Regions from separate parts of the Streptococcus sp. V913 genome, predicted to be linked through region 1. Evidence: riboswitches for the same ligand, from Rfam matches in the RefSeq annotation. Region 1 holds a riboswitch; the other holds the start of a gene.
What was found. Region 1 has a riboswitch for FMN ahead of ACXYSL_RS07435 (ECF transporter S component). Riboswitches for the same ligand answer to the same signal wherever they lie in the genome.
Positions count from the first base shown of each region.

Region 2: another riboswitch for FMN. It lies ahead of ribD (bifunctional diaminohydroxyphosphoribosylaminopyrimidine deaminase/5-amino-6-(5-phosphoribosylamino)uracil reductase RibD); the one in region 1 lies ahead of ACXYSL_RS07435 (ECF transporter S component).

Region 1 covers NZ_JBTHHX010000004.1:61,401-65,822, reverse strand. Annotated here, with positions in the region: gene pheS (phenylalanine--tRNA ligase subunit alpha) at 1-17, opposite strand, end outside; gene ACXYSL_RS07445 (chromosome partitioning protein ParB) at 328-747, opposite strand; gene ACXYSL_RS07440 (phosphatase PAP2 family protein) at 775-1,425, opposite strand; gene ACXYSL_RS07435 (ECF transporter S component) at 1,415-1,978, opposite strand; FMN riboswitch at 2,132-2,350, opposite strand; gene ACXYSL_RS07430 (tRNA (cytidine(34)-2'-O)-methyltransferase) at 2,391-2,894, opposite strand; gene trkA (Trk system potassium transporter TrkA) at 3,297-4,422, shown strand, end outside.
Region 2 covers NZ_JBTHHX010000003.1:24,102-28,523, forward strand. Annotated here, with positions in the region: gene ACXYSL_RS06250 (S66 family peptidase) at 1-780, shown strand, start outside; gene ACXYSL_RS06255 (DNA-3-methyladenine glycosylase I) at 818-1,387, opposite strand; gene ruvA (Holliday junction branch migration protein RuvA) at 1,397-1,990, opposite strand; FMN riboswitch at 2,147-2,261, shown strand; gene ribD (bifunctional diaminohydroxyphosphoribosylaminopyrimidine deaminase/5-amino-6-(5-phosphoribosylamino)uracil reductase RibD) at 2,395-3,495, shown strand; gene ribE (riboflavin synthase) at 3,480-4,115, shown strand; gene ACXYSL_RS06275 (bifunctional 3,4-dihydroxy-2-butanone-4-phosphate synthase/GTP cyclohydrolase II) at 4,135-4,422, shown strand, end outside.

The sequences.
Region 1 (4,422 bases):
TCTTCAATAGTTGACATAATTCCTCCATCAGTCGCTCGTAGATAAAAAGAAAACCACATGTCAAAAACTCCACTCGGAGCGTTGACACGCGGTACCATCCGTTTCATCTGACAAGTCAGACCTTCATTTCTAAATCCATGCGCAAGTGAATTCACTCAGCTTTCATATAGAGAGCTTGCAGTCATGGCTCTCCTCCCTAATATACTTCCCTTGAGTTACTAGTCTTGCGGATTCCTATTCAATTACTACATAGTTTATCAGATTTTTAGTTAAAAAACAAGTTAGACCAGACTAATTTCAATATAAAAAGGAACAAGACGCAATGCACTACCTATTTGTAAGATCTGTTTCATCCGCTTTCCTTTTCAATAAAAGAGTTGCTGCTTGATTAAAACCATCGCACCAGTTATACCATTTTGCTTCATACTCATCTTGAGCTAAGATACAGTCTTTTAAATCCAAAACAGAGTAAATCTTTCTTTCCTCGCAAGCTTGCGCATAGAGATGATATAGTTCATCGCCACCATCTCTATCCCACTCAGCAGAAATCATATTCCTACCCGCCAATAAAGCCTGATAAGCCCTGTGATGGCCATCTGTAATAAACAAGCAATCTCCGAACGCAAGAATACTGATTGGAGCAACATTGATTATTTCTGCCGACTGATAAAGTGTCTGGATGCCTTCTAGTTTCTTTTCTGATAAGTATAGTTGAGTCGGATGGAGAGCTTTTATGTCGACTTTCATTTCTTTCTACTCAAGGGAATTCGATATTTACTTCTGCTTGCCTTTAAATCGCCATTGAAATCGAAGCTTGTCATAGAAAGGAAATTCGATAAACAAGATTCCCAAACCCACACAGAGACTGGCAAGAACATCTGATGGGTAGTGAACTCCCAGATAGACTCTTGATGCCAGCACACTGACTAGGTAGAGGCCAAGGACGATTTGCACGATTTTTCTCCAGACTGGATTTTTCATCCGTTGACTGAGAATGACAATCAGAGTGCCTACCATCAAGGTTACAGCCAGAGAATGGCCACTTGGAAAAGAAAAACCCTTCTCCTCTACCAAGTGTAAGATAGCTGGCCGTGGGCGCTGGTAGATGTTTTTGAAGGTCACGATTAAAAGACCGGCTAAGGCTAGATTACCCGCCATGAAGTAGCTTTCTATCTTCCACTGCTTACGATAAAAGATAAAGGTTGCAATGGCAACCCAGGTGATGATTACTGGGATATCAATCAAATGCGTAAGGGAACGGAACAGAACTGTCAAATAATCTGGCAAGTCCCCACGAATGACAGTCTGAATTGGTTGATCAAAACCGACCAGCGTTTCAGGATAGAACTTAACCATATAGCCAAGAAGGACGAAAAGTAAAAGGGCAAAACTGCCCTTCATTAAAAATGTTTGTTTATCTCTCATAATGTTTTAAGGTTGGTTTCAAGAGGACGTACAACAACCAGAATGAAACGGCAAAGATTATACCTTCAATCAGGTTAAAAGGTAAAACCATGGTCATTAGGTAGTTAGAAAGTCCCAAAATTTTTCCAATATCAAAGTTGGCAAACTGCGCGTACAAAGGAACCGCATAAACATAGTTGAGAGCCAACATAGCAACAGTCAATCCGATGGTTCCCGCTAGAGATGCTAGTAGGAAACGAAGGGTGCTGCGTTCCTTTTTCCAAATCAAGCCAAAAGCGATAACAAAAACTCCCACGGCCACGATATTCATTGGCAAACCAATGTAGGTATTCACTCCCTGGCTATTGAGAAGTAACTTCAAGAGTGATCGCAGCAAGAGAATCCCGAGAGCAGCAGGCAAATCCATCACCACCAAGCCCACAAGGACTGGCAAAATACTAAACTCGATCTTGAGGAAGCTTGCCGCTGGCAAGAGCGGAAAGTCAAAGTACATCAGCACAAATGAAATGGCTGATAAAATCGCAATGGTCGAAAGTCGACGTGTGTTTGTCATAACAGGTTCCTCCAATTTTCTATAAAATCAGAAGAAGTTGGAAAGGATCCCTCTATCTATTCTCACTTTTTATATCCCAAAAGTTCCCCCTCACTCTTTTGAGCAAGCGGTTGCAATTTATCTATAAACTCATCAGAACAGACAAGGCTATTCTTTCGTCTTCTCCCATCCAGACTATACTGTCGGTTGTGGAATCACACCACATCAGCTTGCGCTCGCGGACTTCTTTAACTAAGATATTTTGGAGTAATCTAGGCGTCGCAGTCGAAGATAATACTTAAAGTATATCGAGACAAGACAACGACGAGAAAGCCAAAATAGCTAGTTAAAGTCACCGCCGGTCGGGAATTTCACCCAGCCCTGAAGACCCTTTAATCATAACAAAAAACGCTTGCAAGTGCAAGCATTTTGTTTATTTCAATTTATCCGCTTCATAGGTGTGAACGAGCTCTAAACCAGCAAAATGTTGCTGACGAAGAGCCTCATAGACAATCATGCAGACCGTATTGGAAACATTGAGACTGCGGACATGTTCATCATTCATCGGGATACGGAGAGCTTTCTCAGGATGTTCTCTCATAAAGTCCTCAGGCAAGCCCTTGTCTTCACGTCCGAAGAGAAAATAATGGGCTTCGTCAGTCGATAAATCTGCCTCAGAGTACACCTTTTCCGCGAATTTCGAAATCAGATAGAGTTTACCCTTCATCTGAGACATAAAATCTTCCAAACTGTCATAAAAATGGATCTCTAACTTATCCCAGTAATCCAAACCAGCCCGCTTCATCTTGCGATCATCAATAGGAAATCCCATCGGTTTGATGATGTGAAGGGGAGAATTGGTCGCAGCGCAAGTACGCGCAATGTTACCTGTATTTTGTGGAATCTGAGGTTCAAATAATACAATGTGATTTGTCATGACGGGTTTCCTTTTATCATTGCAAAAAAATAGCCACACTGCCCGGAGTCAAGCTCAGCAAACAGCGTGGTTAAGGCATCGTTAACTTACCTCACAACAGGTTTGAAGTAAATCAGCGAAACTACTTCCTTAGTATAACACTTTCAGAATCATTGTCAATAGAAATGACTTGATTTTTTTACTTTTTTTGATAATATTTCCATACTTAGTCATTCTTTTTCTGAGAAAGGATATTAAATGAGCGAAATCATTTCATATGATAGACATTTCTATGAAAGGTGACCGATTTTATCTTTAAACACTTAAAAAAAGGCTTTTCTTATCCTCTAAAATGCCTTGGCAAGTGCATTTTTTGCGAAAAAAGGGTATGATAGTTACATCATGAAAAAGTAGGGTTTTTATATGAAAATTGTCCTTGTTGGTGGAGGGAAAGTCGGTTTCGCCCTCTGTCGTTCACTGGTTGCAGAAAAACACGACGTTGTCCTCATCGAACAAGATGAGGCTGTTCTCAATCATATTGTCAGTCGCTTTGATATCATGGGACTCCTTGGAAATGGAGCAGACTTTGCTATCTTAGAGCAAGCCGGCGTTCAAGAGTGTGATATCTTTATCGCTCTAACGGAACACGATGAAGTGAATATGATTTCAGCAGTACTTGCTAAAAAAATGGGCGCTAAAGAGACTATCGTTCGAGTGCGAAATCCTGAATACTCCAATACCTATTTCAAAGAGAAAAATATTCTTGGATTCTCACTTATCGTTAACCCAGAACTCCTAGCCGCCCGTGCTATCTCAAATATCATTGATTTTCCGAATGCACTCTCAGTTGAGCGGTTCTCAGGGGGAAGGGTCAACCTGATGGAGTTTGTTGTCAAAGATTCCAGTGGTCTCTGTCAAATGCCAATCTCAGATTTTCGTAAAAAATTTGGCAATATCATTGTCTGCGCTATGGAACGAGACCATCAACTTATGATTCCGAGCGGTGATATCACCATTCAGGATAGAGATAGAATTTTTGTTACTGGGAATCGTGTGGATATGATGCTTTTCCATAACTATTTCAAATCACGTACAGTGAAAAGCTTGCTCATCGTTGGTGCTGGAAAAATTGCTTATTACCTACTTGGCATTTTAAAAGATAGCCGTATTGACACTAAAGTTATCGAGATTAATCCTGAGAGAGCTCGTCTCTTCAGTGAAAAATTTCCAAATCTCTATATCGTACAGGGAGATGGAACTGCCAAAGATATCTTGCTTGAGGAAAGTGCTCCCAACTATGATGCAGTTGCAACTTTGACTGGAGTTGATGAGGAAAACATCATTACCTCTATGTTCTTAGACCGTGTTGGTGTCCATAAGAATATCACCAAGGTGAATCGAACTAGCCTTTTAGAGATTATCCATGCACCTGATTTTTCAAGTATCATCACACCCAAAAGCATTGCAGTGGATACCATTATGCACTTTATCCGTGGTCGAGTAAACGCTCAATACTCAGACCTTCAAGCCATGCACCATCTAGCAAACG
Region 2 (4,422 bases), on a different contig from region 1:
CTACCTTATCTTTTTGAAAACGACCAGCTTCAAAAGGTTATCAAACCAAAGATTTTTCTTGGTTTCTCGGATACCACTATGAACCACCTTATGTTGCATAAACTAGGAATCAAGACTTTTTATGGACAATCCTTTCTAGCAGACATTTGTGAATTGGACAAGGAGATGTTGCCCTATAGCTTTCACTACTTTAAAGAACTGATCAAGACAGGAAGAATCTCAGAAATCCGCCCTAGCGACGTTTGGTATGAGGAACGGACTGATTTTAGTCCCAAGGCCCTGGGAACAACTCGTGTCAGTCATGCAAATACCGGTTTTGACTTGTTGCAAGGAAATGCCCAGTTTGAGGGAGGAATCCTCGGTGGTTGCCTTGAGTCTCTCTATGATATCTTTGACAATTCTCGATATGCAGACAGTAGAGAACTCTGCCGAAAGTACAAACTCTTCCCTGACTTATCTGACTGGGAAGGAAAGATCCTCTTGCTAGAAACAAGCGAAGAAAAGCCTGAGCCGGAAAACTTCAAAAAAATGTTGCAGGCTTTGAAAGAAACTGGGATATTTGAGGTCATCAGTGGACTCTTGGTCGGGAAACCTATGGATGAAACCTTCTATGACGACTATAAGGAGGCGCTAATGGACATCATTGACAGCAATATCCCGATTGTCTATAATTTAAACGTAGGCCATGCCACACCAAGAGCCATTGTGCCCTTTGGCATCTATGCTTATGTGGATGCAAATAAGCAAGTCATTCGCTTTGACTATAATAAAAAAAGCTGAGATGAATTTCTCAGTTTTTTTCTATATTCTCAGATAGTTAAACGCCTGCACCGCTCTTCCACTCACAATCATTCTCATGATCATCTATCAGACCTGCCGCCTGTAGAAAAGACAAAACAGCGACGGGACCTGTAAACTTGAAGCCTCGTTTTTTGAGATCTTGAGATAACTTTTCAGACAGGGCTGTTTTAGCAGGTGCTAGGCGATAGTCAGGGACATCATTGATGATGGTTTGTCCATCAACAAAAGACCAGAGATAGGCATCAAAAGAGCCATAGGTTTTCTGGACTTGTAAAAATGCTTGAGCATTGGCACGCGTAGCAAAAATCTTGGCTCTATTTCGAATGATGGTTGGATTGTCTAACAAGGTCTCCAACTCGGCATCCGTCATCTCTGCAACACCTTGGACTTGGTAGTTGTAAAATGCTTCTCTGAAAGCTTGGCGCTTGTTTAGCACCGTTTCCCAAGACAGACCAGCCTGATAGGTCTCCAAACAAAGCAACTCAAAAAGGGCGTGGTCATCATGAAGGGGCTGTCCCCACTCTTCATCATGATAGGCGATGTAGAGCGGATTGGTCATCTTGACCCACGAACAACGTTTTGTCATGATCTGCTCCTATTTGACCAACATTTTAAGGGCCGACTTGATATAGTTCTCAGCTGTATCTGTCGTTCCTTCAAAGAATTTCTTGATTTTCTTGAGCTCGGTTGCCTTGTAGCCCAGCGCCAACATAGCTTCCATAGCTTCTTCCAGTTCTTGGTTTTCAGCACTTGCTTGCACTGCCACCTTAGCAGGAAGGTCATCACTAGCCACAACTACCTTGCCTTCCAAGTCCAGCACCATCTGCTGGGCTGTTTTCTTGCCAATTTTAGGAAACTTGGTCAAGTAGGTGATGTTCTTGCTTTCGATGGCTTGAACCAAGCCAGCATTGTCATCAGCAGCGATAATAGCAAGAGCTGACACAGGCCCAATCCCAGATACCGAAATCAGACTGAGAAAGAGTTTTTTCTCATCTTCTGAGCGAAATCCATAAAGTAGATGGGCGTCCTCACGCACAACCTGATGCACATAAATTTGAGCTTCTTGATTGACCTGTCCCGAGTAAGCATAGGGATTGGCTACATGCAGGATATAACCGATACCGTTGGTTTCAAGAACAATGTATTTAGCAGTAATTTTGGTAATGATTCCTTTTAAATATTCGTACATAGTTTTCCTTTTCTCTTATTTCGTTTATCTAGTATATCATATTTTCTTTATCCGAGGAGTGAGAATCGACTATCACAAATACAGTATATCAAAAATAATTTATGCTTATCTATTGACATATTGAAAATTAAGTACTATAATCATTTGTAATTGAATAACTATCTTCAGGGCAGGGTGCAATTCCCTACCGGTGGTATAGCCCACGAGCCGAAAGGCATGATTTGGTGAAATTCCAAAGCCGACAGTATAGTCTGGATGAAAGAAGATAAAAGTATATTTGTGCTTTTTGCGTGCTCTGAAATGATTACTTGTCATTTCAGAGCATTTTTGTTAATCGCATAAGTTTTCTTTTGTATGCCTTGAATAGTCCCCTATTCAAGGTATTTTTTTTTGGAGGTAGTGAGATGAGCGACTCAAAATATATGAAATTAGCAATAAAATTGGCACAAAAAGGAGCTGGTTACGTCAATCCCAATCCTATGGTTGGCGCAGTTATTGTAAAAGATAATCACATTATCGGACAAGGTTATCATGAGTTTTTTGGTGGCCCACATGCTGAGAGAAATGCTCTAAAAAACTGTAGAGAATCCCCTGTCGGAGCGACGCTTTATGTAACACTTGAACCCTGTTGTCACTTCGGGAAAACACCTCCTTGTATAGACGCTATAATCGATAGTGGTATTACAAGAGTAGTCATTGGAAGCCTAGACTGTAACCCTATTGTATCTGGAAAAGGAGTAAAGATACTTGAGGAAAATAATCTTCAAGTTACTGTTGGAGTTTTAGAAAATGAGTGTCTTAACTTAATAAAAAGTTTTAGAAAGTATATTACCCAGCATGTACCCTATGTTTTTATGAAATATGCAATGACAATGGATGGAAAAATAGCCACTAAAACAAATCAATCCAAATGGATTACTGGAGAAGAGGCAAGAAAGCATGTACATCAGTTACGACACCATGTTAGTGCGATTATGGTGGGAGTCAATACTGTTATTCAAGACGATCCTTTGCTGACATGTAGATTGGAGGAAGGGAAAAATCCTATCCGTATCATATGCGATACACATTTACGAACTCCTCTTACCTCTAAAATAGTAAAAACAGCAAATGATATTAAAACTTACATTGCCACTTCCTCTGAAGACAAAAATAAAATGAAGCTATATCAAAATCATGGCTGTGAAATACTTTCCATAAAGAAAAAAGGCAATCATATAGACTTATCAAGTTTAATGCAACATCTAGGAAACATGCAGATTGATAGCCTACTTCTGGAAGGGGGCAGTCTAATGAATTGGAGTGCTTTAGAACAACAAATTGTTGATGAGCTGAAAATATATATTGCACCAAAAATTTTTGGAGGCAATGCCAAGTTTCCTGTCGGAGGTGAAGGTATTTCTTTGCCAAATGACGCTATTAGCTTGAAACCTTATGCTTTTTCTCAAATAGGAGATGACTATCTCATAGAAAGTGAAGTGATTTATCCATGTTCACAGGAATAATTGAAGAAATCGGAAAAGTTGAAAGAATACAGAAAGACTCTCGTAATTGCAAACTATCAATTAAAGCCTCAAAAGTATTAACGGATATCCATTTAGGCGATAGTATAGCAGTAAATGGTATCTGTCTTACAGTTACTCATTTCAATCATCAATCCTTTACAGTTGATGTAATGAATGAAACATGGAGCCGAACAGCTCTTACACTATTAAAACATGGAAGTGAGGTAAATCTAGAAAGAGCCTTATCTGTCAACAGTCGACTTGGAGGTCACGTCGTTACAGGACACATTGATGGTACAGGAAAAATCTCGTCAATAAAAAAAGATGATAATGCTGTATGGTATCAAATCAACACACAAAAAGAAATTTTAGATTTAATAGTTGAAAAAGGATCTATTACAATTGACGGCATTAGTCTGACTGTCGCTAAAGTCTCCAAACTAAACTTTTCAGTATCTGTTATCCCTCATACTTTGGAACAAACTATTCTTAAGAGTAAACAAGTCGGATGTACAGTAAATCTTGAAAATGATATATTAGGTAAATATGTGCAAAAACTAATGGATAACTCTCCGAAGTCAGAGATATCTAAGGAACTATTATACCAAAATGGATTTTAGCAGAAAGGATGATCAGTCAATGGAATATCGAAAAATACAAGAATCATTAGAAGCATTGCAGAAGGGACGACTTGTTCTTGTTATAGACGACAAGGATAGAGAAAACGAAGGAGACTTAATTTGTTCCGCACAAGCAGCTACAACAGAAAATGTTAATTTCATGGCTACTTATGCCAAAGGATTAATTTGTATGCCTATGAGCGAAAGTTTAGCTAATCAATTAATGCTTTCACCTATGGTTGAAAACAATACAGATAATCATAAGACTGCTTTTACAGTTTCAATTGATTATAAGGAAACGACCACA